3 regions of the Alteromonas sp. AWJ4_199 genome follow, and region 1 is predicted to be linked to each of the others. Evidence: predicted binding sites of a transcription regulator. Region 1 holds the regulator's gene; each other region holds the start of a gene.

Region 1 (10,513 bases):
ATTAACTCTCGGAATTAACCGCTAAATGCGCAGGTTTTTTAACGCCCATCGCCGATTCGCCATTTGTCGCCACCAAGTGTCTTGGTATTTAAGCGCAATTAAGTCGTTAACTACACGGTTATCGGTGATCCAAACCCATCTGGCTTAATCGCAAGTACGTCACAATTTAGTTCATCAATAACGTGCTCGGCAGTATTGCCAATAAGCGCCGCCGAAATACCAACCCGTCCCACGGTGCCTATTACAACTAACTCGGCATCGAGTGTTTTAGCCACTTGCGGGATAACTTTTTCAGGCAAGCCTTCTTTCACCACACATTTATTTTCTGCAATACCATATTTCAGCGCGTGACTACGCATTTCTTTCATATGATGATTTTTTACCGCATCGTGATATGTATCAGGGTCAAACTCTGGCACTTCAATGGCAATGTTAAGTGGAGTTGTAGGGTAGCTATTCACTAAATTAACGTTACCTTTCAACAAAGAAGCATAATCGTTAGCGATGATCGTAAGCTTGTCGTTTAACGCAGCATGCTCGTCATCTTCGCTGCCTACGTTTACTGCAGCTATAATTTCACCGCCTTCTGGCCAGTCGTGTTCTTTAACGAGCAGTACAGGGCGTGGGCACTTGCGCATTAGATGCCAGTCTGTAGGGGTAAAGATCACTGAGGCAAGGTCGTCATGTTTTTTAGTGGCTTTTACCACTAAGTCGATTTGGTTATTAAGGGCGTAATAAATAATCGACTCATAAGTACGGTTATTCCACTCAACCACAATATCGGTCTCTGAAAAGCCTTGTTCTTTTAGCTGGGCAGATAACCATTTGGCGTGCTCTTTTGTAACGGCATCGCGCATTGATTCACGTTCGTCGGGGCTAAGCATGGTTGTCATATCGTAAGACAAATCATATACCACCATCATAGCGGTAACCGTGGCGCCGGTTTTTGACGCAAGTTCATAGGCACGGCTTAGGGCAGGCTGGTTGTCACGTTCCGCGTCCACCACGGCAAGAATTCGTTTACACTCAATCATAACGTCTCCTCAACTACAAAGCTTTGTATGGCTGTCGACATCGATATTGTTTCAAAACCGTTTACATTAACTATAAACGACATTTAGAAAAACGTGAGTTGTTTTCGATCAAGGATTAAATAATTCGTTGATAAAAAAAGGGCCAATTCAAATGTTACGGGAGCTTTAACGCCCAATGGATGGATATCGTGTAACCCAGTGAGGGAATACAGTGAAACTTTAAAGGTTAAAACTAAAAAGCGCGCATGTAGCGCGCTAAAGATACCAGAAGAATAAATTAACCGTTACAGACTACGCTAGGGCCATTTAACGCCTCTAACTTGGTATTTAACCGATCAAAATCCAAAATAGAGATCAATTTACCGTCAACCTTGATAATGTTTTCCTTCTGAAAACGGCTCAGTAAACGGCTAATGGTTTCTATCGTTAAGCCTAAATAGTTTCCAATTTCGTTGCGCGTCATGGTTAAGTGGAATTCTCTATGGGAAAAGCCGCGTTCCTCAAAGCGCTGAGAAAGATGTGAGATAAAATATAATAAACGCTCTTCTGCAGTACGCTTGTTTAAAAGCATGATCATGTCGTGATCTTGTTTTATTTCAGCGCTCATGAAGCTCATGATCTGGTGGCGCAGCTTTGGAAATTGCACTGACATTTCGTCGAGAGTCTCGTAGGGAAGCTCACACACCATGGCTGTTTCTAGCGCAGAGGTGTAGCTTTGGTGTTTGTTCTCTCTTAATGCATCGAAACCGATAATGTCACCAGGAAAGTGGAAACCGGTAATCTGTTCTTCACCTTCGGTATTAGTCACAAATGATTTGAATGAACCGGTTCTCACTGCAAATAGAGAACGGAATTTATCACCAGTTTGAATCAGAGTGTCACCTTTATGAAGCGGCTTCTTGCGTTCAATAATATCGTCAAGAGATTCGATTTCTGTTTTGTTTAACGCCACCGGTAAACACAGGTGACTGAAACTACAGTTTTGACAGTGAATAGAAAATTGGCTTCCTTTGCTCATAATGCACGCTCTGTAAAAGAATACCCGACAATAATACACCCATTTTTAAACGATTGCGCTATGAATAAGATAAGCGGCATATATGGCCATTATTCCTGCAATAATTTGTTTAACATGGTTATGTTGAAAACATCGAACTATATACTGGCTACCAGCGCTTGCGGCGAGCAAGGTGGGTAATGTACCTAAACCGAAGAAGAACATAATGCCAGCGCCTTCTAGCGCATTCCCCGCCGCGAGAGACCAGGTAAGTGTGGAATACACCAACCCGCAAGGAAGCCAACCCCAAATAAAACCATAGGGAATAGCGCTAAAAGGGGTTTTAAAAGGTAAAAAACGCTTAGATAATGGCTGCAGTTTGGAAAATAAACCTTTTCCTGCGTTTTCCAACACCGTTAAACCCGTCCACCATTTGCCTAAATAACAGGCCAGCAACAACAGCATAAGGCCGCTTAGCAAGGATAGGGCATAGTTGGCAAGGGGCACGTAGTCGGCTGCTATTTTGCCAAGCGCCCCGGTTATTGCTCCGGCGATGGTGTAGCTCACTATACGTCCCATGTTATAGGCAAGGGTATAGGGTAGTGCTGAAGCGCCTTTAGGCGATACCATCCTTAGCGCAGCGACAATTCCACCGCACATTCCCACACAGTGAACTCCGCCGGCTAAGCCGATAAGAAAGGCAGAGAAGTAGTTAATCCCTTCCATTTGGCGCTTGGCTTTTGTCTACTTTATTGTCTTGAAGTTGCTTGCGTTGCTCAGCTAGCTTTTTTTCTTCTGGCGGAAGGTCATCGTCAAATAGAATACTGTACCCCTGACGGTCTAGATCCTCGAATTGATTAGTTTTCACCGCCCAAAAGAATATCACGATAGCGACAGCGACTATGATAATGGCGATTGGAATTAATACGTAAATAATACTCATGCTATTTGCTCAAAAGTCGCGTTGAGTTTGTGACTACAATAATACTGCTTAACGACATACCAACAACAGCCATCCACGGTGAAAGTAGGCCAGACACGGCGAAAGGCAGAATCAAAACGTTGTAACCTACCGACCATCCTATATTTTGTCTAATTTTTTGCTTCACTTGGTGAGCGGTTTTAATCAGTTCAGGTACAGAAAGTAGCTGATCGCCAAGTAATATGACATCAGCAGCAGTTTTAGCCACGTCTGTGGCATTACCCACTGCAATTGCCACATCAGCGCTGGCAAGAACGGGCGCGTCGTTAATACCGTCACCCATCATCATCACTTTCGCGCCAGATTGCTGCATAGCCTGTACAGCATCGTATTTCTGCTCTGGTGTGAGCCCACCTTTAGCTGTTGATATTGGCAAGGAAGCGGTAAGAGCGTCCACGTTTTGTTGTGTATCGCCACTTAATACTGCAAGGGTGTGACTTTTTGCCAGAATATTTAAGGTTTCTTGAGTATCCTCTCGCAACGTGTCGCTTACCTCAAACGCCGCCATAATACGGCCCTTCACCGTGAGAAAGACATTGGCTGACGGATAATCCTTAAGAAGATTTTGTTGTGATTCGTGGACACAAAATTGGGCAGAGCCCATTGAAAACAAGGTGTCGTTAATTTCACCGCTGATGCCGCCTCCTGGCGTCACGCTAAAATTAACCACATTGTGGATAGTAGGTCTGCTGGAGGAATTATCCGTACCATGGACGTTACTACCGCCAAGGGTTTTATTTGGGCTAAAGGCTTTTGCAATAGGGTGCTCAGAGCGCGACTCTAGAGCACGGGCAATTGAAAGTGCACTGTCACTGTCTACACCGTCAGCATACCAGGCATTTGAAATGGTAAATTTGCCTTGTGTCAGCGTACCGGTTTTATCCAGTGCGATAGTGTCAATGCCAGTGATTTGCTCAAGCGCATCGGCGCGTTTTAGTAAAATACCTTGTCGGTTTAACTTTGCCATAGCGCAGGTTAACGCTGATGGTGTAGCCAACCCTAATGCGCAAGGACAGGTTGCTACCAACACGGAAATGGTGATCCAAAACGCATCATCACTGCCGTTATAGGCCCAAAAGCCATAAGTTAAGGCAGAAACCAGCAAGACAGCTGTCACAAAATATCGAGAAAAGTTATCAGCTATTTGTGCCGCTTTAGGCTTATTCGCCATAGCACTTGCTTGCAGCCTTACAATTTGATTTACCAGTGCATTTTTGAGAGTTTGTGTCACTTTAATGGTAAGGCTGCCGTCTTGACACACAGTACCACCATATACGGTGCTACTGTTTGACTTGCGCACCGGGCTAAACTCACCGGTAAGCATAGATTCGTCAACCGCAGCGTTACCTTCTGTTACCAGCCCATCAATGGGGATGGTTTCACCAGGCTTAACCAGCACTACATCGTTCACTTTTAATTGCTTTGCTAAGCATTCAGTAACGCTGCCATCTGGCATTAATTTAGTCGCTGACACAGGAACATACTGCATCATATTGGCAGAGATCTGTGCGGCGCGATGACGGCTACGATGTTCTAAAAAGCGGCTAAGTAATAGCAGGAAAATGAACATACAAATAGATTCAAAATACACTTCACCTTGCTCTAATACAGTAGAGCGAATTCCTGCAATGTAAGTACCGAATATTGCGAGCGTAACGGGTACATCCATATTAACCGTTCTTGCGCTTAGCGCTTTCGCGGCGCCCACATAAAAAGTGCTGCCTGAGTACAGTACTACAGGTGTAGTAAGCGTAAGGGCAACCCAGTAAAAATACTGTCGAGTTTCTAATTCAATAGCGCCAAACCAGTCAAAATACAGCCCTGTCATCAGCATCATTACTTGCATGGTCATAATGCCTGCAAGGCCAAGCTTCTTCAGAAAGGTCTTTTGTTCGCGTTTATAACTGGCTTCGTGTTCATCGGGGTGAAATGGCGACCCAATATAACCAATGCGTTTTAGTGTAGAAAGAATTTGGCTAAGCTTAATTTGAAACGGTGACCAAGTAACTAAAGCGCGACGCTCTTGGACGTTTACCGCGACTTGCTTTATCCCTTCTACTTTTGATAATTGCTTTTCGATAAGCCATCCACACGCAGCGCACGTGATACCTTCAAGGGTTAATTGAATCTGCTTATCTTGCCCCTCATCAAAAACGAATTCTTCTTGAAGAGCAGGGTCGTCATACACTTTGAGTTTGTCGAGTGTCTCTAGAATGCCATCGTCAGATTTTTGCGCCGGTTCGGTTCTAAACTGGTAATAGTCTTCAAGACCATTGGTTACAATGGCTTCGGCCACGGCTAAACATCCAGGACAACACATGTCGCGTTGCTGCCCTAATATGACGGTAGTAAATTTTCCATCGTCGGAGCCCGCAATAGGCAAGCCGCAATGGTAACAGTCGTGCTTGGCCATTATGGATTGAATTTCATCTTGCCAGAGTGGGGCAGATAGATGGTATTTTGAATTTTCCAGCTATCATCAATAGGGGTTAGCGATACGCGCCATTTACCATCAAGATCTTCTTCGACAAAACCGCGATAAATACCCCTAGCATCGCGGCTTAATAAAACGCTGACATCACGCTCTTCAAGCGTTACGTGATAAAAGCTTAGTTTAACCGCATTACCTTCTTGTGGAATACCTGAATGAAACTCTAGCGCTATGCTGCCATCTTCAATGGTTAAATCGGTAGTGATATTCATGCGACGGGCTACGGCTTCTTTATCCAATCGCGCATTAATTGCTTTTCCTTCCTTGTAGTAGTCGTCCACCACTAGGCTATCTTCAGTACTAATAGCAAGCTTTAATAATACGCCGCCCATAATGAGCGTGATAATAGGAACGGCAATTAAAAACCAGGGCCAGAACTCTTTATACCAGGGTCTATTCATTGAAATCTTTTCTCGTGTTTACTTCGCTAACAACATATTTATTTTTACTGCCCCAACTACATGTTTAGCCGGGAAATAAGAATAAATATAATGTTTGCGAGACATACTAAATGTGAACAAAGATTGTTCGTACAGCACTCCCTATATCGCTGTATTTTCTCATAAAAAAAGCCCCGTAGTAACGAGGCTTTTTAAGATATTTAATGATTTAAATCATTAATCATTTGAAAGGCTGTAAACATACGCTGCAACAACGTGAATTTTGTCATCACCCAAGGTTTTCTTGAATGAAGGCATTACACCGTTACGACCGTAAGTAAGCGTTTCTGTTACCGCTCTGTGACTGCCGCCGTATAGCCAGATATTGTCAGTAAGGTTTGGTGCACCAAGTGCTTGATTACCTTTACCGTCCATACCGTGACAAGCCGCACACGCTGCGAAACGAGCTTTACCTGCTTCTGCAAGCTGAGGGTCTACATCGCGACCGCTTAAACTAAGTACGTAGTTAACCACTTCTTCGATACCGTCTTCACCCATAGCATCTAGCCATGCTGGCATAGCTGCTTTACGACCAAGCGTAAGAGTTTCAACGATTTTCGCACCTGAACCACCGTACAACCAGTCGTTGTCCGTTAGGTTAGGGAAGCCGCCATTTTGACCACGAGCATCAGAACCGTGACACTGAGAGCAATTTTGTAGGAACAAACGCTGACCTACTTTGTTTGCTTCTGGGTCTTTAGCCAGTTCTTCAACAGGAACTTGTGCATACGCTTCGAAGATCGGGTCGAACTTCTCAGCAGCAAAATCTAGTTCACGGTCATACTCTACTAGGTAGCCTTGCTCTTTTGCATCGATACGCGCCTGAGCTGACTCTTCTAGTGATTGAATATTTTGGTTAGAGCTCTTCCAACCCCAAATACCCTCATACGCACCTAGGCCAGGATAAAGCGCTAGGTATATAAAGCCCCAAACGATGGTCATATAGAACATAATTGTCCACCAGCGAGGAAGTTGATTGTTTAACTCCTCAATACCATCAAATTCGTGACCCATTGACTCACCTTCAGCTACGCCAGTCTTGTTAGACAGGCACCAGCGAAGAAGGAAGTAGCAACCAATGATTAACCCTAGGGTTATCACTGAAATCCAAATTGTCCAAAACATACTCATGAGTTCGAGACTCCTGCTAATCTTCTTTTGATTTTTCTTTTTCTTCGTCTGCAAACACTAGGTTTGCAGCTTCATCGAATTTTTTCTTGTTGCGGCCGCTAAACGCCCACCACACGACGCCGATGAAGCTTACAAAGACGATGACAGTAAAAATGCTGCCTACAATTCCCTGGTCCATATTATTTCAAATGTGTGCCAAGAGACTGTAGATAAGCAATAAGGGCCTGCATTTCCGTTTTACCCTGTACTGCCGCTTTCGCACCCGCAATATCTTCGTCGGTATACGGAACACCAAATCCACGGAATACTTCCATTTTTTCAGCTGTTAACTCGCCATTAAGCGTGTTTTCCGCAAGCCAAGGGAAACCTGGCATGTTCGACTCTGGTACTACGTTACGAGGATTAAGCAGGTGAACTCGGTGCCATTCGTCGCTGTAACGACCACCCACACGTGCTAGGTCAGGACCAGTACGCTTAGAACCCCAAAGGAAAGGGTGCTCCCATACTGACTCACCGGCAACGCTGTAGTGACCATAACGCTCTGTTTCTGCGCGGAATGGACGGATCATCTGGCTGTGACACCCTACACAACCTTCACGGATGTAGATGTCACGACCTTCAAGCTCAAGCGCTGTATATGGACGTAGGCCTGTTACTGGTTCCATTACTTGCTGTTGAAACATCAACGGCGTAATTTGAACCATGGCACCGAAGCTGATAGCGATAAGGATTAATACCGTTAACAGACCGACGTTCTTTTCAATTAACTCATGTGCGTTTTTCATTATTCGTCTCCTTTACTACGCTGGCTGAGTCGCTGGATCTGCAGCGATACTACCTTTAGGTGCACGAACGGTTTTCCATGTGTTGTATGCCATAACAAGCATACCTGCTACCACGAAACAACCACCAATGAAACGAACCACATAGAAAGGCTTAGATGCTTCTAATGACTCAACAAAGCTATAGGTTAACGTACCGTCAGCATTTACTGCACGCCACATTAGACCCTGTAGTACACCAGACATCCACATTGCTACGATGTATAGAACAACACCGATAGTTGCGAACCAGAAGTGTACGTTAACTAGCTTGGTGCTATACATAGCGCGCTGACCGAATAGCACTGGAATTAAGTGGTAAATTGAACCAATTGAAACCATTGCAACCCAACCTAGAGCACCAGAGTGTACGTGACCAATTGTCCAGTCAGTGTAGTGTGATAGTGCATTAACGGTCTTAATTGCCATCATTGGGCCTTCGAAGGTAGACATACCGTAGAAAGACAATGAAACAATAAGGAAACGCAATACTGGGTCGGTGCGAAGTTTATGCCACGCGCCAGATAGCGTCATAATACCGTTAATCATACCACCCCAAGATGGAACGAATAGGATAATAGACATCACCATACCTAATGACTGAGTCCAGTCTGGTAGGGCAGTGTAGTGAAGGTGGTGAGGACCAGCCCAGATATACAGAGAGATAAGTGCCCAGAAGTGAACAATTGAAAGTCTGTATGAATAAACCGGGCGACCAGCTTGCTTAGGTACGAAGTAGTACATCATACCAAGGAAGCCCGCAGTTAGGAAAAAGCCTACCGCGTTATGGCCGTACCACCACTGCATCATAGCGTCTACTGCGCCTGCATACAGTGAATACGATTTAGTGAAAGATACCGGAATAGCCATGCTGTTACCAATATGGAGAATTGCAACAGTTAACATGAACGCGCCTAAGAACCAGTTTGCAACATAGATGTGCGAAACTTTACGGATTACTAGGGTTCCGAAGAAGTTAATGATATAAGCGACCCAAACCAGTGCCAAAAGGATATCAATTGGCCATTCTAGTTCAGCGTATTCTTTTGAGCTGGTTAAACCCATAGGCAGGGTAATAACAGCTAAAACGATAACGGCTTGCCAACCCCAAAAGGTAAATGCGGCAAGTTTGTCACTGAACAGTCTTACCTGGCAGGTACGCTGAACGATGTAGTACGACGTTGCAAATAGCGCACAGCCGCCGAAGGCAAAAATAACGGCGTTAGTGTGCAACGGACGCAAACGTGAGAATGTTAGCCATGGTGTGTCAAAGTTAAGCATAGGTGCAAATAACTGCGCGGCAATAAATACCCCTAGGCCCATACCAATGATACCCCAGACTATGGTCATGATGGTAAATTGCCTAACTACTTTATAATTGTAGTCAGGTTGTGCTTGGCTTATTTCACTCATTTTAATGAATCTTCCACTTCAAATGAACTATGGTCTCCAACTGCCGGAATAGTACGGTCGAGACGTGTATCAGCTAAGGAATAACGCTTCACACCGAGCTCGGAAAGAGTAATAATTATTGTCTCCAAGCCAGTTGGTACGCGGATGATAAGGTTTTTAATTACAAAAAGATACCATAAACTACCTAAGCTTGATCTCCGTCAATGAAGAAATACACAAAATTTAAGAAATGCTAAATAACGATAACAATAAACGATCAAAATTTTTACATTCCCAGCTTCCGCTAGTGGCCATTATCGTCGTAGCCGTATGCGTGTACCTTGCTCATAAATTCCAATCATCGGCATTAAAAGATACAAATGTAATTAATGGAATAGGAAATAGCTGCAACTTTGTCAATGAAACTTGCGAATTCTTAATTGATGACAAGTTGGCCATTGCCACTTTTTCAACCATGCCTGACGCCGAAGAGTCAGTAACGGTTAAGCTCTTAGTTCCTGAGGGAGAGGAAATAGAAAGTGCATGGATTGAAGGGGTAAACATGTATATGGGCAAAATTCCCGTGCTGTTAGATAACGACGGGGAAGGTAAATGGTCAGGTTGGTTTATGTTAGGTAGCTGTAGTGAGCCAGTGATGAAATGGCAGTTGCGTCTAAATATTAAAGATATAGAAAGCCCCAGCTATTTGTATTTTGTTACGCAGCAGTAACTGTTAATACTTTCTATAGAAGGGAGAGTAAACGAACAAAAAAGGCCGCTCTTTATTTAAAGAGCGGCCTTTTTATTAATTACCTGTAAATTGTAGCGTGAACGCTATTTTTTACATTTGCGACTGCAAATAGTTTTGAAGCCCTAAACGCTTAATAAGGCCAAGCTGCTGCTCTAGCCAGTGTGCGTGATCCATCTCTGTATCGTCTAGTAGTACAATTAGCATGTCACGAGTAACATAGTCTTTCTCGGTTTCACAAAGCGCAATAACTTCACGTAACTTTGCATCAACTTCATATTCAACACGTAAATCGCTTTCTAGCATCTCAGGTACATCTTTACCAACTTTGAAGCCTGTGCGCTTCGTCATGTCAGGCGTACCTTCTAAAAACAGCATGCGTTCAATTAGCTTAGTTGCATGTCCACGCTCGTCATCAAATTCATGATCGATGCGTTCGTAAAGCTTATTCAAACCCCAATCAAGATACATCTGAGA
Region 2 (10,513 bases), 220 kb from region 1:
GTCCACTTTGGGAAGCACAATGTGGCGGTTATAACGCATAGCCTGCTGATTAGTTAGGCTTTTAGACATAGTTTATGCCAACTTAGTTGTTGAATTCATGGCATGCACCCTTATAAAGTGATTACCAAATAGTATTTTGGCTGGTACTTTATCAAAAACCGCCAAAATGTCGCATATCAAATTAGGATTTCATATGTCAGTTGTCAGCCAACCCCTTAATATTGCCGTTCTTACTATTTCAGATACGCGCACCCTCGAAAACGACAAGTCGGGAGATTACCTGAAAGAGGCGCTTACCTCGGTTGGCCATAACCTTTACGATCGCGATTTGGTGAAAGATGATATTTATCAGCAGCGTGCCGTGGTGTCGAAGTGGATTGCTGATAGAAACATTCACGCGGTATTAATTACCGGTGGTACAGGTTTTACCCACCGTGACTCAACGCCAGAGGCCATTAGCGTATTGTTCGACAAAGAAGTGGACGGCTTTGGCGAGCTATTCCGTCAAATTAGCTATGAAGAGATTGGTACGTCAACTATTCAGTCTCGCGCAATAGCGGGCTTCGCCAATAATACGGTTATTTTCTGCCTGCCAGGCTCAACAGGCGCGTGTCGAACAGCGTGGGAAAAAATTATTTCTAGCCAGCTTGATGCCGACTTCAGACCGTGTAACTTCGTAAAGCATTTGGTGGGAGCATGAGTACGTTTAGCCATCTAAATGCTGGCGGCGAAGCCAATATGGTAGATGTTAGCGACAAAGATGTTACCAAGCGAGAAGCCACAGCAGAAGGCTTCTTGTACGTAAGCGAAGACGTTATTCGCCAAATCTCTGAAGCAAAAATTGCAAAAGGGGATGTATTCGCTGTTGCCCGAGTAGCGGGTATTCAAGGGGCGAAACGCTGTGCTGATCTTATTCCTCTTTGTCACCCACTGGCACTGTCGAAGGTTGATATAAACTTTGACATTCAGGCCGATCAAAACCGAATTAAAGCCACCTGCTATTGCAAACTAAGTGGTAAAACTGGTGTTGAAATGGAAGCGCTAACGGGCGTAAATGTGGCGCTGTTAACCTTGTTTGATATGTGCAAAGCCATCGACCCTGGCATGCACATGGAAGGAGTACGGGTGCTGGAGAAAAAAGGCGGTAAGACTGGCCATTGGCAGTCTGCTAACTAGTGGGCAAGAAGAAAGGTGCACTTTAAAAATAACGAGCATAACGTGTTCGCGCGCTCATTAGACAAGGTGTTTTAGAATTATCGTCGTTCAGAAAATTAAGATAAACCAGTCAGCACACGCGAACAAGGCGTCGTTAAGAATTTATAAAAAAGGCAGAACATGCATATAACGCTGAAAACATTTGCACAAACCCGAGAGATTACGGGCGAAGACAATATTACGCTTAATTTAAGTGACAACAGCACCATTAAAACTGTGTTATCGCAGCTTAAAACTCGTAGCGACAAATGGGCGTTAGCATTAGAGGGCAGTGTGCTGACTGCCCGAAACCAAGAACTTTGTGATACTGAAACTGTACTTAGCGACGGTGACGAACTTGCGCTCTTTCCTCCTGTGACTGGGGGATAGCTATGTTCGCGCTAGTTCAAGTTGAAGACTTCGACCAAGGTGAGCTGTACGAAAGGCTAAAACAGTCGGCAGACGAGAAGGCCTGCGGTAACACCGGCGCTATTGTTACTTTTACTGGACTGGTGAGAGATTTTAATAACGCTGGCGACATAGACGGCATCGAATTAGAGCATTACCCGGGCATGACTGAAAAAGCATTAATGCTGCTGGTTGAACAAGCTATTGATCGTTTTTCACTTAACAGTGCTGGCGCGCTGCACAGAGTAGGGCGTATATATAATAATGAGCAAATTGTATGGGTAGGTGCTGCGGCCCCCCATCGCCAAGCGGCGTTTGATGCTGCAAGCTATTTAATGGATATGCTTAAACAGTCTGTGCCCCTATGGAAGAAAGAGTTCAAGGGCGATAGATCTGAATGGGTTGCGGCAAAAGCATCTGACGATAAAGCTGCACTCAAGTGGATGCATAAAAAGTAATGGCTTTTTCTTTCGCAACGGGACATGCAAGCTTTTACAAGTCTTTTATGTTCCTTTTGACTAGCCTTAGTTTGTTTACAGGAGCCATGGCTTTTACGAGCTTTGCAGCGCAAGCGGGCAGTCTTGAAGCAACGCCTGCGCCTGTAAGTGAAAGCAGCGGTATTAATTCCGGTGAACAGAGCTATCCTGACGCGTTTGAGCGGGATGAAAAGATAAACGTGGCTGTAGCTGCAAACTTTGCAAAACCGCTTAGAAACATCGCAAAGCAGTTCACCCTGCTCACAGGCATAGATGTAGCGGTAACCGTGTCTTCTAGCGGTACCTTGTATGCGCAAATTCAACATGGTGCGACGTTCGATGTGTTTTTATCGGCAGATCGCGCTAGGCCACAAGCCTTGGCGGAGAATAACCTAGTACACAAAAGCAATGTGGTGGATTATGCGAAAGGCAAGCTGGCGTTTGTTTATTCTGGCGACTTGTCTGATGCACAAAGCTGCAAGCATGTTGCTGGAGAGACAAAAGAACAAATAAATGTTCAGCGTACTGACTGTTTGTCTAAGCAGCTTATTAAATTAATCGGAAATCCACAAAACAAGTTGGCTATCGCTAATCCAAAACTTGCGCCCTATGGTACTGCTGCACAGCAAACGTTGCAGAATTTATCCCTATGGCAATCATTTTTGCCACACAGAGTAATGGGCAAAAACGTCCTACAAACCCTTCAGTTTTATACCACAGGTAGTGTTAAAGGAGCCTTTGTCGCGTATTCGCTCGCTCTCGATTTACCTTCTAATTTTGCGAGTACCGTTGATGTAAATAATGTCGCCCCCACGACGGTCATTAGTCCTGTGCCAGAAATCTTGTACCAACCCATCATTCAGTCGTTAGTCGTTAACAGCAAAACAGCAGCAGTCCTCACGCCGAATCTGTTCGATGTGATAGCGATTGGTGAACCACAGGCTTTAGAAGAGCCTGGCGAGGAAAATAAACATCAAGCTTCTAAGCAGTTCAATTTAAGCGACGCTAATGGCGTATCATCTGCTAGCCTGTTTGTGCAATATTTGATGTCGCAAGGAGTTCAGCACAGCTTGATTGAATGGGGTTATGAGCCAGTGAATACACTTGGTGTTGGTCAATAGATATGCTCAATGAATTCTTTGGAGCGTCGACCCTTGAAGCCATATTACTTACTTTAAAACTGGCTTTTATCACCAGCGGTTTGCTGTTGTTCATTGCATTGCCGCTAGCGTGGTTTTTAGCTAATTGGCGGAGCAAAGCCAAGCCTTTTGTTATGTCGATACTCGCGTTGCCGTTGGTGCTACCCCCAACAGTACTCGGGTTTTATCTGCTTGTTGCGTTTTCGCCACAAAGTGCGTTGGGGCAGGGATGGCAAAGCCTTACTGGCAGAAACCTAGCATTTAGCTTTGAGGGTTTGGTGCTGGGGTCGGTAGTCTACTCGCTTCCTTTTGCTTTACAGCCTTTGTACAGCGGCTTTTCACAATTAGATAATCGTTATTTAGATGTGGCAAAAACGTTGGGGTTTTCCCCCATCGAGGCTTTCATGAAAATAGTGCTACCTTTAAGCAAAGCGCCTATTGTCGTGGCGCTAGGTTTAAGCTTTGCCCATACCATTGGTGAGTTTGGCGTGGTGCTAATGATAGGCGGTAACATTCCAGGGGAAACCCAAGTACTGTCTATAGCGCTCTATGAACAGGTAGAGGCGTTGGAATACGACAGCGCTCATAACCTCTCTATTGCCCTTTTGGTATTTTCATTCCTAATGCTCGCAGCACTGTATCGCTTCAATGGCATGACTCGTGGTGAAGAAGGGCGCTAACATGAGAATATCAGCGCATTTACCAAATCGCATTGATGCACAAATCTCACTGCAACCAGAAAGCCGTTTTATCGGCGTTACCGGTCCATCAGGTGCGGGCAAAAGCAGCTTGTTTCGGGCGCTTGCTGGCGTGGAAAAAAGCGCAAAGGTCGAAACACCATGGCCGTCTCAAAAAGTCGGCATCGTGTTTCAGCAGCCTATGTTGTTTCCTCATACCGATGTTCGGGGTAATTTAGCCTTAGCGCAGCGTCACGCTAGCCCTAATGCAATGCCTATCGATGCGTGTTTGCGCGGTTGCTATTGTGAACATTTAATCGATAAGCCGATTCATGCACTATCTGGTGGTGAAGCGCAGAGAGTCGCGATTGCGCGAGCGCTGGTCAATGGGCCAGGTGTGCTATTACTCGATGAATCGTTAAGCGCTATTGATGTCTTTACCCGTCGTAAGATTTATCAGTTTTTGAAAAATTTGTGTGTGTCGGGTCAGCTTACCTGCTTTGTGATTTCTCACGACTTAGACGATCTTGCCCTGTTCAGCGATGAGTTGATTTACATTGATCGCGGCCTCGCTGAGCTCTGTGGCCCAACGCGGGATGTGCTGGCTCGAGTGTTCGAACGAGAAAGTTTTACAACACCCTCTAGCGTGCTTGAAGGAGAGACGGTAGCCACGCCACACAAAAGAGACAGTAATAACCAGAATAAAAACGCTGGTAGCAATCACAATACCAACAGCGACAGGCAAGAAGGTCAATACGGCTCTGCAATTTTGACCGATGACAATAGTCAAGCTGTCAACGGAATAGTGCTGATATTAGTAGCGGGGCACGAGATTTATGTCAGTGAGGAATCTGTATCGTATTTCCCTCAACATGGCAGTGAACAGCTATCTGCCCGTTTCGCGGTTAAGGCCTGTGATGTCAGTATCGACACCAACATTACTGATTTTGGTAATGCCAGCACAATTAGCATTTTAAATGCGCTGCCTTGCGTTATATCCAGCATTAACCCTGTATCTACAACGCTAACCACTACCAAAAGCGAACCTCAAATCGTCCAAACCCAGCAAGGCAAAACTCACAGTGCTAAGGTGCTGCTAAAGCTTAACGTTATAAACACCAACCAAACGCTTTATGCCAGTATCAGCCACCTTTCTTTAACGCGCCTTCACCTTGAAACGGGGATGCAGATAATAGCCAGATTTAAATTGCCTTAGAGTAGTTGACGAGTGTTTCATCCACGTTGAGATAGGCATCGAATCGAGCGCAAATAGCACGTATATAAATACGCGCTGATTCGGGAACTCTAATGTACTTAGGCGTAATTTCAACAAGGCCATCTTCATGTAGCCCTGCTAAGTTTTCCAACGACTGTGAAAAATACTCATCAAAGATGATGTGATGCTCATCTGAAATCTGCTGTTTGTCTACGAACAAGTTGCACATCAAGCTTGATATCACGTCTCGGCGAATAAGGTCGTCTTGCGTTAGTGAGAGCCCAACCTTGGCTGAAGGCAAATGGTTGTCTAATCGCTGATAGTACTCTTTTAAATCTTTCGCATTTTGTGCAAAGGCATTACCAATTGTACTGATAGCCGATACGCCGACGCCGATTAAGTCAGTATCGCCTCGCAGTGTATAGCCTTGAAAATTTCGGTGAAGCTCGCCTTTATTTTTAGCAATGGCTAACGCGTCCTTGCTTAAGGCAAAATGATCAAGGCCAATCAACTCATATCCCACGCCAGTAAAGCTATTTACCGCAAGGGCATAAAGCGCCGCTTTTTCTTCGCTGGTAGGCAGTGTTTCTTCTGCAAACTTTCGCTGCGCCGCGAATCGTTCAGGTAAATGAGCGTAACTAAAAAGTGAGATACGATCGGGCATCATGGCTTTCGTTGCAGCTATAGTCGATTTAAACGTTTCTAGGGTTTGGTTCGGCAGTCCATAAATGAGATCTAAGTTTACTGAATCGAAGCCTAGCGTGCGGGCTTCAAACACCAAATTAGCAATATGTGACGTGCTTTGTACTCTGTTAATTATTTTCTGCACATTGTAGTCGGTGTCTTGAAGGCCAAAGCTTATGCGGGTGTAGCCTAAGCTTCTAAGGCACTTTAAATAGGCACCGTCCACGTTTCTAGGGTCTAGTTCAATAGACAGCTCCGCACCTAGTTCAAACGTGAAATGCTTCTTTAAAAGATAAATCAAAAATGTGTGCTGTATTTCGCTCAGAAAACTGGGTGAGCCCCCCCCTAAGTGCAGCGAAACCACGCGCTTGCCCTCGGCTAAATAACGCTTAGACAGAATTTCTTTCTCTAGGTAGTCTAAGTAGTCGTCGGCTTTTTCATTGTGGCGAGTGACTAATTTATTGCACCCGCAGTAATAACAAAGCGTTTTGCAAAAAGGGATATGTACGTACAAACTTACGGCGGGCGCTTTGGAAACAGCTAGTGCTTGTGGGTATATATCTTCTTCTAACGGTTCGAACTTAAGTGCCGTAGGGTACGATGTATAGCGCGGGGCGTGTTGGGCATATTTTTTTACAGTAGATGTGTCGTGGCTTTGCTTTACAGCATTGGTGTTCATTTTTTATATACCCTATTGAGGTGGCCTAGCGCCTATTAAGCGAAACATGTTGAGCATATCGTATTGGCTAAGGGAAGAAATTGATCTATTTCAAAGTTTTATTGTTAAACGCCGCAATTGCTCTTTTGCTTCCAATCGTTTTCTTACAAGCGTTATGGGTGAGAGGGAGAACGGCCGTGTTGCCAGAGCCTAGCGGAGACAGGGTGCTTTGTTCAATAAATGATAAAGAAGCACCGAAAATCAACGTACTAGTCATTGGGGACTCGGCTGCAGCAGGTGTAGGGGCGGCAACGCAAGAAGGGGCGTTAACTGGGCTGATTTATTCAAGCCTTTCACAACACGGTCCAACCCGTGTTTTGTTGCACGCTAAAACAGGCTATAAGAGTGAAGACGTACTTAACCTTTTACAACAATTACCAAAGCAACACTTTTCAACAACGCTCATTTCCATTGGGGTTAATGATGTTACCAAATTTGTTTCGTTAAAACGCTGGCAGTACAACATCTCGGTAATCGAGTCTCTTTTAAGCCGAAAGTTTGGCTGCCAAAATATTTTGTTTACTGCATTGCCGCCTATACATGCGTTTCCGGCTTTGCCCCAACCTTTAAGAGGTTTACTCGGCTTTAGAGCGCTTTTGCTAAATGAAGCGATGGAAGAACGTATTGCCAACTGCCCGAACTCTGAAGTGCTTCATATTAGTGCACTAAAGCTAGGCGGAAGTGCAAAAGAGGTAAAACAAAGCGGCTTGATGGCAGAGGATGGTTTTCATCCATCTTCCAAAGGCTATGGTATTTGGGCGCGGTCAGCGCTAACGCGATTTCGATCATCTTAGCTTTCCAATACGTATATTAATTACATATAGGGTTGAAGTTTCTTTTTGTAACCTCATCTAAGGTGGCTTAAGTCAATGAACACAAAGAGAACACGGATAAACGGGTTCTAAAAGGGGAGTTGTTATGCAAAAAGTAACGGTAAACATGGTATCCGACGTAGTGTGTCCATGGTGCATTGTTGGGTATCAGCGATTACAAGAAGCAATAAAAACTCTCGATAATATTGAGGTGGATATCAAGTTTCACCCATTCGAGCTGAATCCTAACATGCCAGAACAAGGACAAAATCTGCGCGAGCATATAATGGAAAAGTATGGCATTAGCGAACAGCAAAGCGCTGATAACCGAGCTCGACTTGTTGAAGCGGGCGAGGCGTTGGGGTTTGCGTTCAATTTTACTGACGATTCGCGTATGCAAAACACGTTCAAAGCCCATCAACTTGCTCATTTAGCGGCAAAAAAGGGCCTTGAAGAAGAGATGAAACTGAGCTTGTTTAAAGCGTATTTCACTGATGGTAAAAATGTGAATGATCAAAAAGTGTTGGTCGAGATTGCTGACGCAATAGGTCTTGATGGGGGAGAAGCTGAAGAGGTACTTCAAAACGGTATATACGCACAAGCAGTGCGCGAAGAGGAAGCGACTTGGATGCAGCGGGGTATTCAAAGCGTACCCACGTTCGTGATAGGCAACCAAGGAATAGCCGGTGCCCAAGAGCCAGCAACTCTTGCCGCATTTATCACCCAAGCAGCAACACAGCAGTAAACAGGTTTAACGGGGTTTGAGGTAGTTATGAGTAATCATGTGAACCACTTGCTAGCGCAATGGCTTCCGCTAAAAGACAAGCACAAGTGGGTGCTGGGTTTCATTTTTAAAACCGAAGGCTCTTGCTATCGCAAAGCGGGAGCCATGATGTTGTTCAGTGATGCTGGACATCAACTAGGTATTCTAAGCGGAGGTTGCTTAGAAAGTGATATTGTAAAAAAAGCCCAGCGCGTAATGACAGACGGTGTTAGCCGCACTGCTGTTTACGATGATGAAGATGAGGAAGATATCGCTTTTAAGTTGGGCGTAGGCTGCGGAGGCGTGGTGCATTTGGCGCTTGTGCCGGTCAACAAAGGCAATAACTACCTTTCTCTGGATGAAGTAAGCCAGACTCTATCGAAGGGTCACGTATGTGAGTGGAATGTTACGGTAGATGGGTCAGAAGGTGCGTGTAAGGTATTGGAAGACAATGCGGGTTCTCCCAGAAAAGCCGTGTTGGATACATTAGGCGGAAAGCGCAGCTTATCTGTTTTGATGATGCCGCCCATTCACATACTTGTTGTTGGTGGTGGTTACGATGCTACTTTTATGACGAAGCTTGCCAGTTCGCAAGGCTATTTAGTCAGTCTTTGGGACCCGCGGCCTGCCCAAGCGAGAGTTGAACACTTCCCCGAGGTTAATTATTTAATCGACGACCCGACCACTGAGGGGGTGCGTTTACACCTTAACGAACACAATATTCAAGCGGCAGTGCTTATGTCTCATCACCGCGAAATTGACGCCAAAGCACTTCAGTTACTCAGTATGCAGTCGCTAATTTATACGGCAATGCTTGGGCCGCTTCATCGCAAGCAAGAAATTATGGATTTAGCAGGGCTTAGCGATACTAACTTTACGCAATATTTTGCCAGCCCCGCTGGATTTGATATTGGTGGAGAACTTCCTGAGCACATTGCTCTGTCTGTGATAGCGCAATGCCACGCAGTATTTCATACGAAGCCTACGCACCTGAAACGTTAAGAACATCCTTTTAATGTTGCATCAGTTCTTGGTGCAACTGTTCCTCTAACAATGAGTCTCAAGCGATGCAGCAAAGTCTCGCTTGAATGATTCTCTATAGCTCAGTCTTATTTCTTTCCGATAATGTTGAACGCAACCTAATCTCTCGTTATAGGTTCAACAAAACAACCTTCCTCCCAACGTTTAACAAGGGGGCGTTTAAGCGATGCACCGTGATTTAAAATCAAGCTACATAGTTTCACATGATGCATACTCATTCAAAATATCAATTAAACTTATAACGTTGTTTTCCTTAGTATGTGATTTGACAAGTTAACATATTAATAACATCAGGCAGCGGTATGACAGAAATCTATCTAGTACGCCATGGCCAAGCGTCTTTTGGTAAAGCGAACTACGACAAACTGAGCGAATTGGGTGGACAGCAAGCCATCTGGCTTGGAGATTATTTTAAACATCGCAATATTCAGTTCGATGCGGTTTTCTCCGGTGATATGGTGCGGCATCATGAAACCAAAGATGGTATTGCCGAAGGTATTTCTACAAACGGATATTCTCTTCCTGACGTCACAGTTAACAGCGCTTTGAACGAATTCAATTTTCAAGCCGTAGCGAAAGCGTATTTATCACGCTACCCAGACGCGAAAGTTCCAGAGGGCGCATCACCTGCCGAGTACTATCGACTGCTTAAAAAGGCCATGCTTGCGTGGTCGCAAGACGAATTAGCGCATGATCTTCTCGATGAAACATGGAGCGAGTTTGAAGAGCGCGTTTATTCAATGCTTACTCACCTTCAAAACCTTGATGCTAAACGGGTGCTGGTGGTTAGTTCTGGAGGTGCTATCGCTATGATGCTTAAACACATTCTTGGTTATGATGCCGCCACGGTTATCAATATGAACTTGCAAATACGCAACGCCAGTTTTTCACAATGCTTCGCTAATTCGCGGGGCGTTCACTTAAATAACTTCAACAGCGTACCTCACCTGGATGTGATTGACAGGTTGCACGCCATTACCTACAGCTAAATGGGGCAATTATGAACTTCGAATATAATGAAAAGACCCAAGCACTTTTAGAAAAGCTAAAAGCGTTTATGAAAGAAGAAGTGTATCCAATTGAAAAGGAATATATTCACGCCGTAGAAGGTGGTTCTGCGAACAACGGTGACGGTCGTTGGAAGACCCCTGAAATGATGCAAACGCTTAAGCAACGAGCCAAAGATGCGGGCCTTTGGAACTTGTTTTTGCCTGAAGAGTATAAGCCCTATGGTGCAGGCCTGACAAATGCCGAGTATGCGCCGCTGTGCGAAGAAATGGGCCGTGTGTTGTTTAGTGCTGAGATTTTTAACTGCAGTGCGCCTGATACCGGCAATATGGAAGTGCTCGCTAAGTATGGCAATGAAGCGCATAAAAAGCAGTGGC
Region 3 (10,513 bases), 2.1 Mb from region 1:
TGGCTGAAGAAATTATTGAGTGCCAGGGGGCATTGGTGACAGAGTTCTTCCCTGGTGTAGGCCCTAAACCCTGGCATTTCCCTAGGCGAAATAGAATTATCGCGTCGTTATCACTTGGAACTTTAGTGGTAGAGGCAAAAATTAAGAGCGGTACCTTGATAACTGCGAATTTGGCCGCAGATTTGGGACGAGAAGTATTCGCTGTACCTGGTAGTATCTTTCACGCGTACTCTGAAGGCTGCCATTGGTTAATCCAGCAGGGCGCCAAATTAGTAATTAATATTAACGATATTCTTGATGAAATTAGTTTTCAGCCTGAACAACTGAGCTTGGATGTAAACGAGCCCAACGAAAAAAGTGCAGCGAATAGCTTGGCAACCGATAAATTATTAGCTAGTGTGGATTATGACATCACCGCTATTGATGTTATAGCCCAGCGCAATGCCTTATCTGTATCGCAAGCAATGGCATCTTTATTAGAATATGAGTTGCGTGGTTTAGTAGCCGCTGTCCCTGGTGGTTACGTTAAATTGAGGGGAAAATAATATGTTCGATATCCTCATGTATCTGTTTGAAAACTTCATTCACAGTGAAACGGAAATTCGTGTTGATCAAGACGAATTAACGGAAGAACTTGTGCGTGCAGGTTTCCATCACGATGAGATTTATAAAGCCCTCGCTTGGTTAGAGAAGCTAGCGGCTCTTCAAGAAACGGATATCAAGCCGTACTTGTGTAAAGGGATTAGCACTAGCTTAAGCCGTATCTACACCCACGAAGAACAGATGCGTTTAGATGTGGAATGTCGTGGTTTTCTTATGTTCTTAGAACAGGTTAATGTACTAGATGCGTCTACACGTGAAATGGTGATAGATCGGGTAATGGAAATCGATTCCAATGAATTCTGTTTAGAAGACCTCAAGTGGGTTGTGCTAATGGTACTATTCAACGTACCTGGCAAAGAGAAAGCCTACGAACAAATGGAAGATCTTTTGTTCGAAGAGCCAGATGGCGTGCTGCATTAGTGTAGTCGTAGTCACCGATACTTAAATCTTTACTTACAAAATGCGCTGTGAATCACAGCGCGTTAAGGCCTTAACGTCTAATACATGTCTAAAATAGACCACTCACTTTTTTCAGCGCACGAGCATGCTCTCGATGATAATTTCGGAGATTGCCCCGAGTGCGGTAAACCTCTTCATATAAAGAACAGTAAATCCGGCCCTTTTATCGGGTGTGCGGGCTATCCGGAATGTAGCTTTAGTAAGCCACTTCACGATAAACAAACCACCATACTGAAAACCTTAGACGGTGTAGCCTGCCCTGAATGCGCATCCGACTTAGCCATAAAGAAAGGGCGGTTTGGCATGTTTATCGGCTGTACAAATTTTCCTTCATGCCATCACATAGAGCCCATTAAAGAAAAAGAAGATACTTTGGTGGATTGTCCAAAGTGTAAGAAAGGGCATCTAATCTCGCGTACTAACAAATACGGCAAACAGTTTTTTGCGTGCAACCATTATCCACAATGTCGATATGTGCTAAATTTCACGCCGGTTAATGAAAGCTGCCCAGACTGCGGTTGGGGAGTATTGATAGACAAAAAGGGGCAGTTACAGTGTCCTCAGCCGGCTTGCGGCTATAAAAAGTAATTATACGAAGAACTATACGTAGAGATTAAAACCATGTCTGATATCCAAAATGGGAACGTAAACACGTTTACCCCCGTTGAGGCTAATTCGTCTGAAGTAGACCCTGTTGTTGCCGCTTTTGAAGCGGGAAGTTTAATCGTTTATCCAACCGAAGCGGTAATGGGCATTGGATGTGACCCGGACAACGAAGCAGCGGTAAATGCGTTGTTAGAGATAAAACAACGACCGGTAGAAAAGGGCGTTATTTTAATAGCTGCCAATTACAGTCAGCTATTGCCCTATGTCAACGACAACGCCATACGACCACACCGACGCACCGATATTTTCTCTAGCTGGCCAGGCCCTAATACTTGGCTATTACCTAAGTCGTCATCGGCGCCGGTTTGGTTAACCGGCAAGCATAATAAAATAGCTGTGCGTGTAACTAATCATCCAGTAGTACTAGAGCTGTGCAACAAGTTAGGTAAACCGTTAGTTTCTACAAGCGCTAACTTAACCGGTCAACCGCCAGCCATCACCACTGAAGAAGCAAAAGCCGTATTCGCTGATTCCGTCTTCTACGTTGACGGTGCAGTAGGCGGTGCAACTAAACCCAGTACCATTCGCGATGGTGACACAGCAGAGGTAATAAGAGCATGACGTCAGCAGAATTACTGGACGGTAAAAATGCCGCTGAAGTAATCGAACAAGTAAAAAGCTATCTACTAGGGCTGCAGGACACCATTTGCCAAACCCTCGAGCTCGCCGACGGGAAAGGTCAGTTTGTCGAAGACAGTTGGCAGCGTGAAGAAGGGGGAGGTGGTCGCTCTCGAGTCTTAAAAAACGGTGCGGTGATTGAGCAGGGCGGCGTTAACTTTTCTCACGTGTTTGGCAGTCAAATGCCTGCATCAGCAACGGCAAATCGTCCTGAGCTTGCGGGAAGAAACTTTCAGGCAATGGGCGTATCACTTGTTATTCACCCACATAACCCGTATATCCCAACGTCACACGCTAATGTTCGCTTTTTTATTGCGGAAAAAGAAGGTGAAGCACCTATCTGGTGGTTTGGCGGTGGTTTTGACTTAACGCCGTTTTATCCGTTCAAAGATGATGTTGTGCACTGGCATGATACTGCAAAGAAATTATGTAAGCCGTTTGGCGATAATGTATACCCTAAGTATAAAAAGTGGTGTGACGACTATTTTTATTTAAAACATCGAAACGAAACTCGCGGCGTGGGAGGGTTGTTCTTTGACGACCTGAACGAACTGGGCTTTGAACAGTCATTTGCATTTATGCAGGCGGTAGGCAATGGTTTCATCGATGCTTACGTTCCTATTGTTGAACGCCGTAAGCAAACCGACTTTGGTGAAAGAGAGCGTGATTTCCAACTTTATCGCCGAGGTCGCTACGTCGAATTCAATCTAGTATTCGACCGCGGTACCCTGTTTGGATTACAAACCGGAGGGCGCACAGAGTCTATTTTAATGTCGATGCCGCCCTTAGCCCGCTGGGAGTATTGCTATACGCCGGCACCGGGTAGCGCTGAAGCTAAGTTAACTGACTGGTTAAAGCCTACTGACTGGTGAATTTAACGCAGTAAGGTCGCTTCTACTGTTTTAACTAAAGTCATCAATAACAAAACACGCCGTGTGAAATGAACATACGGCGTGTTTTGATCTGAATCAAGTCCGAATATCATCTTTGTTTCAGTGAGTTATCAAGCTTGCGCTGGATCAATGTTTCTCTTAACCAAGGGCGTAAAGTAGCGTCATCTTAGTTAAACACAAAAGAGACACATCATGCGCAAACACTTTTTATCTGCATCTGCACTTTGCCTTACACTTGCTGCACTTTCACCTTTAGCTAACGCTCATCAACAGGGCGACTGGATTGTTCGTGGCGGTCTTACTACCGTTGCTCCTGACGAATCGACTTCTAACATCGTAGCGGGTGGAACTGATCTTGGCGTGGCCCTTAATATCGATAACGATACTCAACTAGGTTTAAATGTAGCGTACTTTATTACCGATAATATTAATATCGAGCTGCTTGCCGCAACGCCCTTTAAGCACGACGTGAACTTTTCTGTGGCAGACCCTCTAGGCACAGGGAATCAGCTTGGTGAAGTTACACACCTTCCACCTACGCTTACCGCAAACTACTATTTTAATGATGCCAGCTCTGCATTTCAGCCGTACATTGGTGCAGGTATCAACTACACCTTTATCTTTGATGAAGGGTTTACAGGTGCGAATGAAACAGCTGGCTTAAGCGACCTATCGCTTGATAATTCATTTGGCTTATCAGCACAGGTGGGAATGGATTACCAAATAGATACCAAATGGCACATCAATGCATCGGTTCGATTTATTGATATTGATACAGAAGCCACCTTTAAAGTAGGTGATGCTGCTGGAAAGGTGAGTGATATTGAAATAGATCCTTGGGTATATACGATATCGGTAGGTTACACCTTCTAAAGCCTAAACCTAACAGTTGAAGCTTTCACAATTGCACTACTTTATACGCCAACAAGAGCGTAGACAGTAACAGGGGACTTGCGCGTTAAAAGGTTAATCTTTTCAACGCGCTTTTTTATTTTGTATTCACCATGTGATTGGCAAGTTGATCGAGTGCATCAAGTAACTGTTGAGCTAAGGCGATATCTTCAACCGTTTTAAACATGGCTTTTCGCATACAATACATCCACTGGGCCTTTAACTCTGGTGTTACGGTGTAGGGAAGGTGGCGTGCACGTAGACGCGGGTGGCCAAATTGCTGCTGATAATCATCAGGACCACCCAGCCATAAGCTTAAATATAAAAAGAATACATGGCGAATTCTGTCTAATGGCTGAGGGTGAATAGCAAGTAGTTCATTGGCTAATGGGTCGGTCTCCATAATGTCGTAAAACGTATTTGCTAATTCCCGTACTTTCTCCTCTCCACCTATACGCTCATATGGTGTACTCTGCGAAGCACGACTATCGCTTTTCTTCTTTATATTAAATAAGTCTCGTATTCCCATGAAAAAATTCGCTGTATTCGGAAATCCTATTGCACAGAGTTTATCACCAACTATTCATCAAATGTTTGCAGATCAAGTTGGAGAAAAGATTTCTTATGAAAAGATACTTGCGCCTGAAGATGGTTTTGTTGAAGCTGCTAAAGCGTTTTTAGCTCAAGAAGGTGCTGTAGGCTGCAATGTTACCATGCCTTTTAAGCTTGATGCCTTTAACTTAGCAAAGGTAGATGACCAAGCAGCTAAAGATGCACAAGCTGTTAATACTCTAATGAATGGTGACAGCGGTGAACTGCTGGGGTTCAACACAGATGGTGTGGGGTTGGTAAATGATTTACTTAATAGTGGAGTGGAAATTAAGGGCAAACGCGTGTTGCTTATCGGTGCCGGCGGCGCAGCCCGAGGCGTTATTTCTCCGTTGTTAAAAGCGGGTGCTGCTTCACTGACTATTGCGAACAGAACCAAAGCAAAAGCTGAAGAAGTCGCAAGCGCCACGTCTAACGCTAAAGTGCAGGTGGTGTCCCTTGAAGATATCGCAACGATAGCACCTCATATTATTATCAATTCAACAGCCGCTAGTTTAAGTAATGAGTTGCCGTGTAGTTTGAACGATGGTGTTTTAGAACACTGTGAAGTGGTTTACGACATGGTTTATAAAAATTCACCTACGCGCTTTATGAGAGATGCGGCCGAACTAGGTGTCAGTACGCAAATAGATGGGTTAGGGATGCTGGTTGAGCAAGCGGCAGAAGCTTTCTATATATGGACACAAAAGCGCCCCGATACCTCGGACATTGTGAAACAGGTTAGAGATATTGTTGAGCAAAGTGAGAAGCGAAACTAGTTCGCTTCTTCAAGGTACTCATTTTTCAATACAACATAGTTAACGGCAGACTGTTTTAGAAATGCCAATTCAGCGTCGTTGAGTGGCCTTTTCTTTTGCATGGGGTTTCCAACGTAAAGAAATCCGCTTTCTAATCTTTTGTTTGGAGGTACTAATGTACCTGCGCCAATGAACACATCGTCTTCAACAACAACGCCATCCATTACAATAGCGCCCATACCGACCAGAATACGATTACCCAATTGGCAGCCATGCAGCATACACTTATGCCCAACGGTAACGTCCTCACCAATAATAAGTGGGAAGCCGTTGGGGTTTTTCTCAGATTTACGGGTAACGTGTAAAACACTGCCATCTTGAACATTAGAACGGGCACCAATACGAATTTTGTTCACGTCACCGCGTGCAGCAACCAGCGGCCAAATACTCGCATCATCTTCTAAAACTACATCACCGACGATTCTTGCCGAGTCATCAACATAGACTTTCTCTCCTAATGTAGGAGAAACACCTTTAAAACTATCAATCGATTTATACATTACACACTCATATAAACTATGCAGAAAGTGAATTACGCAAACTTTAACAGCAATATAGATGAGTTGGTACTGATAGGGTGGTTACAGAGCCTACCTGTAATGCTTTAAGCAACAGGTAACTATCCTTACATTGCAACACGCGAAGAGGAGGGTAGTAAATCACAAGGAGAAAAATGATAATGTAGCTTGCTAATAGAATTTATCGAGACGTTGTAATGCCCTAGCGCTATGTATTTTTCACTGCCCTTTCCTATGCGTATCCTATTTATAGACCACTACAAGAGGCCATTAGGGCTAGAGGTGACGAAGTAGCGTGGTTTTTGGAAGGAAAATGTCCCGATCTTTTGAAGCCTGATGAAATTCGTCTTCACACTATTAATGATGTTGTTGAATACAACCCCTTAGCCATATTTGCGTGTGGAAATATCATCTATCACTTCTCTATTCGTGGGTGGTTTGATATGTACTGTACTCAGGGGCCAAGTAGCACAGAGTATTTCAAGCAGCTTGAGGTAAAACATCAGTTTTTTAAAGTGTACCAAACAGGTTTGGCTAAAGTGGATGACTACTTTTCTTCACATAAGAAGGAAAACGATGTTCCCACTATTCTCTACGCCACCACTTTTTCTAAAGGCATTACCTCTGCTCCTATACTTGTCGACACAATAAGTAAGTTAGTGAAAGAAAAGAAATGGAATTGGCGTTTAACATTTCATCCTAAACTCAACGATCAAGCACTATTAAATAGATACCGTGCTTTGGCAGATGAAAATAGTAACGTTACCTTTGTCGATAATGTGCGTCTTGAAGACTTTCAGCAATCAGATGTCATGTTGTGTGACAGCAGCTCTATAATTTTAGAGTTTATGATGATGAACAAACCTGTTGTCACTTATCGCAATACAAACCCTGGACAACATTTACTTAATGTCACAGAAGTAAGCGAAGTAGAAAACGTCATCGAAACTGCGTTGACGCGACCAGCATCATTAATGAAAGAGGTTAATGACTTAGCCCATTATCATGAAGCCTATAGAGATGGACGTAATTGCGAACGTATTTTAGATGCAGTCGATGACTTTAATAGTAACTATAAAGGTAAGATAAAAGCTAAGCCGCTTAACCTGTGGCGCAAGTTCAGGTTAAGGAATAAGCTAAAATACTGGAAGTAGTTGGTATTTTGAGCGTTCAAAGCCAATATGACACTTTTTTTAAAATAAGTGTTGACGTGAGCGCTCATTTCCCTAAAATGCGCATCCGCTTCGGGGGAAAAGCAAAACAGCAACCCTTCTGAAGTAAGTCTCTACTACCTTTATAGGCCAGTAAAGACGGGAGTTTAGAAGAAGCGCTTTCGAAAATAAATTTTCAAAAAGTGTTGACACTGAAAACTTCCAGCGTATAATGCGCACCTCACTCGAACAGGGTGAGTCACTAAGAAGCAACGGCTTCTAGTGAATTGCGACGAAGTCGCAACGTTCTTTAAAAATTTAGACAAGACAATCTGTGTGGGCACTCGTTAAGAGTGTCACAACGACGATTCATATTTCGATATATTTAATTGAAGAGTTTGATCATGGCTCAGATTGAACGCTGGCGGCAGGCCTAACACATGCAAGTCGAACGGTAACATTTCTAGCTTGCTAGAAGATGACGAGTGGCGGACGGGTGAGTAATGCTTGGGAACTTGCCTTTGCGAGGGGGATAACAGTTGGAAACGACTGCTAATACCGCATAATGTCTACGGACCAAACGGGGCTTCGGCTCCGGCGCAAAGAGAGGCCCAAGTGAGATTAGCTAGTTGGTAAGGTAAAGGCTTACCAAGGCGACGATCTCTAGCTGTTCTGAGAGGAAGATCAGCCACACTGGGACTGAGACACGGCCCAGACTCCTACGGGAGGCAGCAGTGGGGAATATTGCACAATGGGGGAAACCCTGATGCAGCCATGCCGCGTGTGTGAAGAAGGCCTTCGGGTTGTAAAGCACTTTCAGTTGTGAGGAAAAGTTAGTAGTTAATACCTGCTAGCCGTGACGTTAACAACAGAAGAAGCACCGGCTAACTCCGTGCCAGCAGCCGCGGTAATACGGAGGGTGCGAGCGTTAATCGGAATTACTGGGCGTAAAGCGCACGCAGGCGGTTTGTTAAGCTAGATGTGAAAGCCCCGGGCTCAACCTGGGATGGTCATTTAGAACTGGCAGACTAGAGTCTTGGAGAGGGGAGTGGAATTCCAGGTGTAGCGGTGAAATGCGTAGATATCTGGAGGAACATCAGTGGCGAAGGCGACTCCCTGGCCAAAGACTGACGCTCATGTGCGAAAGTGTGGGTAGCGAACAGGATTAGATACCCTGGTAGTCCACACCGTAAACGCTGTCTACTAGCTGTTTGTGACTTTAAGTCGTGAGTAGCGAAGCTAACGCGCTAAGTAGACCGCCTGGGGAGTACGGCCGCAAGGTTAAAACTCAAATGAATTGACGGGGGCCCGCACAAGCGGTGGAGCATGTGGTTTAATTCGATGCAACGCGAAGAACCTTACCTACACTTGACATGCAGAGAACTTTCTAGAGATAGATTGGTGCCTTCGGGAACTCTGACACAGGTGCTGCATGGCTGTCGTCAGCTCGTGTCGTGAGATGTTGGGTTAAGTCCCGCAACGAGCGCAACCCTTGTCCTTAGTTGCCAGCCTTAAGTTGGGCACTCTAAGGAGACTGCCGGTGACAAACCGGAGGAAGGTGGGGACGACGTCAAGTCATCATGGCCCTTACGTGTAGGGCTACACACGTGCTACAATGGCATTTACAGAGGGAAGCGAGACAGTGATGTGGAGCGGACCCCTTAAAGAATGTCGTAGTCCGGATTGGAGTCTGCAACTCGACTCCATGAAGTCGGAATCGCTAGTAATCGCAGGTCAGAATACTGCGGTGAATACGTTCCCGGGCCTTGTACACACCGCCCGTCACACCATGGGAGTGGGATGCAAAAGAAGTAGTTAGTCTAACCTTCGGGAGGACGATTACCACTTTGTGTTTCATGACTGGGGTGAAGTCGTAACAAGGTAACCCTAGGGGAACCTGGGGTTGGATCACCTCCTTACCATTACGTCGATAGACGCACTTGATGCAGTGCCTACACAGATTGTTTTGTTTATATTTAAAGATGACTTAAATAAAAGCCCTTAGCTTTGATTTAAGATCAAACCTAAGTGTTTTGAATTAAGCACTATGTTCTTTAACAATTTGGAAAGCTGATATTAATAGTAATCAATCAAAATTGAGTAACTGAGAAATCGAAAGATGACTTTTTACTCTACTTGACTGAATTGCTTGTTATCAATCGATGATTTGATAGCAAGGCAATTCTTCCGATTAGCTTGTCATGCATACGACATAACTTAGACAGAAGTCAAAAGGCTGTTTGGGGTTGTATGGTTAAGTGACGAAGCGTATACGGTGGATGCCTTGGCAGTTAGAGGCGATGAAGGACGTGTAAGTCTGCGAAAAGCTGTGGTGAGCCGACAAAATGCATTTGAACCACAGATGTCCGAATGGGGAAACCCACCTATTTATAGGTATCGTTACATGAATACATAGTGTAACGAGGCGAACGAGGGGAACTGAAACATCTAAGTACCCTTAGGAAAAGAAATCAATTGAGATTCCCCTAGTAGCGGCGAGCGAACGGGGAACAGCCCTTAAGCTGTATTGAATGTAGTGGAATCCTTTGGGAAGAGGAGCGATACAAGGTGATAGCCCTGTACACGACGCAATCTTTACAGTGAAATCGAGTAGGTCGGGACACGTGTTATCTTGACTGAATATGGGGGGACCATCCTCCAAGGCTAAATACTCCTAACTGACCGATAGTGAACCAGTACCGTGAGGGAAAGGCGAAAAGAACCCCTGTGAGGGGAGTGAAATAGAACCTGAAACCGTATACGTACAAGCAGTGGGAGCCCTTCGGGGTGACTGCGTACCTTTTGTATAATGGGTCAGCGACTTATATTTAGTAGCAAGGTTAAGCGAATAGCGGAGCCGTAGCGAAAGCGAGTGTTAACTGCGCGTTTAGTTGCTAGGTATAGACCCGAAACCCGGTGATCTAGCCATGAGCAGGTTGAAGGTTGAGTAACATCAACTGGAGGACCGAACCCACTAACGTTGAAAAGTTAGGGGATGACTTGTGGCTGGGGGTGAAAGGCCAATCAAACCGGGAGATAGCTGGTTCTCCCCGAAATCTATTTAGGTAGAGCCTCGGACGAATTCCATTGGGGGTAGAGCACTGTTAAGGCTAGGGGGTCATCCCGACTTACCAACCCTTTGCAAACTCCGAATACCAATGAGAACTATCCGGGAGACACACGGCGGGTGCTAACGTCCGTCGTGGAGAGGGAAACAACCCAGACCGCCAGCTAAGGTCCCAAAATATTGCTAAGTGGGAAACGATGTGGGAAGGCATAGACAGCTAGGAGGTTGGCTTAGAAGCAGC

What was found. Region 1 encodes FNR, which switches genes on or off when oxygen is low (the NO sensors DNR and NnrR bind a similar motif). Its sites were predicted from a motif close to TTGATCTAGATCAA; they were not measured.
Region 2: the regulator FNR is predicted to act here: its motif matches at 6,554-6,567, upstream of hemN (oxygen-independent coproporphyrinogen III oxidase).
Region 3: the regulator FNR is predicted to act here: its motif matches at 3,305-3,318, upstream of ACXAER_RS09980 (OmpW family outer membrane protein).

The regions. Positions count from the first base shown of each region.
Region 1 covers NZ_JBSWUR010000001.1:206,932-217,444, reverse strand. Annotated here, with positions in the region: gene uspE (universal stress protein UspE) at 111-1,034, opposite strand; gene fnr (fumarate/nitrate reduction transcriptional regulator Fnr) at 1,312-2,052, opposite strand; gene ACXAER_RS00900 (sulfite exporter TauE/SafE family protein) at 2,098-2,757, opposite strand; gene ccoS (cbb3-type cytochrome oxidase assembly protein CcoS) at 2,744-2,974, opposite strand; gene ACXAER_RS00890 (heavy metal translocating P-type ATPase) at 2,976-5,426, opposite strand; gene ACXAER_RS00885 (FixH family protein) at 5,426-5,905, opposite strand; gene ccoP (cytochrome-c oxidase, cbb3-type subunit III) at 6,122-7,075, opposite strand; gene ACXAER_RS00875 (cbb3-type cytochrome oxidase subunit 3) at 7,092-7,253, opposite strand; gene ccoO (cytochrome-c oxidase, cbb3-type subunit II) at 7,255-7,860, opposite strand; gene ccoN (cytochrome-c oxidase, cbb3-type subunit I) at 7,876-9,309, opposite strand; gene ACXAER_RS00860 (hypothetical protein) at 9,539-10,018, shown strand; gene bfr (bacterioferritin) at 10,130-10,513, opposite strand, start outside.
Region 2 covers NZ_JBSWUR010000001.1:426,415-436,927, reverse strand. Annotated here, with positions in the region: gene ACXAER_RS02005 (HesA/MoeB/ThiF family protein) at 1-69, opposite strand, end outside; gene moaB (molybdenum cofactor biosynthesis protein B) at 194-700, shown strand; gene moaC (cyclic pyranopterin monophosphate synthase MoaC) at 697-1,176, shown strand; gene ACXAER_RS01990 (MoaD/ThiS family protein) at 1,336-1,584, shown strand; gene ACXAER_RS01985 (molybdenum cofactor biosynthesis protein MoaE) at 1,587-2,060, shown strand; gene modA (molybdate ABC transporter substrate-binding protein) at 2,060-3,199, shown strand; gene modB (molybdate ABC transporter permease subunit) at 3,202-3,897, shown strand; gene ACXAER_RS01970 (ATP-binding cassette domain-containing protein) at 3,899-5,110, shown strand; gene hemN (oxygen-independent coproporphyrinogen III oxidase) at 5,097-6,473, opposite strand; gene ACXAER_RS01960 (SGNH/GDSL hydrolase family protein) at 6,650-7,306, shown strand; gene ACXAER_RS01955 (DsbA family oxidoreductase) at 7,431-8,069, shown strand; gene ACXAER_RS01950 (XdhC family protein) at 8,097-9,089, shown strand; gene ACXAER_RS01945 (histidine phosphatase family protein) at 9,431-10,117, shown strand; gene ACXAER_RS01940 (acyl-CoA dehydrogenase family protein) at 10,129-10,513, shown strand, end outside.
Region 3 covers NZ_JBSWUR010000001.1:2,277,133-2,287,645, reverse strand. Annotated here, with positions in the region: gene dprA (DNA-processing protein DprA) at 1-545, shown strand, start outside; gene ACXAER_RS10000 (DUF494 family protein) at 547-1,023, shown strand; gene ACXAER_RS09995 (DNA topoisomerase family protein) at 1,108-1,650, shown strand; gene tsaC (L-threonylcarbamoyladenylate synthase type 1 TsaC) at 1,684-2,289, shown strand; gene hemF (oxygen-dependent coproporphyrinogen oxidase) at 2,286-3,218, shown strand; gene ACXAER_RS09980 (OmpW family outer membrane protein) at 3,432-4,112, shown strand; gene ACXAER_RS09975 (group II truncated hemoglobin) at 4,228-4,659, opposite strand; gene aroE (shikimate dehydrogenase) at 4,658-5,497, shown strand; gene ACXAER_RS09965 (gamma carbonic anhydrase family protein) at 5,494-6,036, opposite strand; gene ACXAER_RS09960 (UDP-N-acetylglucosamine 2-epimerase) at 6,381-7,208, shown strand; rRNA gene ACXAER_RS09955 (16S ribosomal RNA) at 7,592-9,124, shown strand; rRNA gene ACXAER_RS09950 (23S ribosomal RNA) at 9,458-10,513, shown strand, end outside.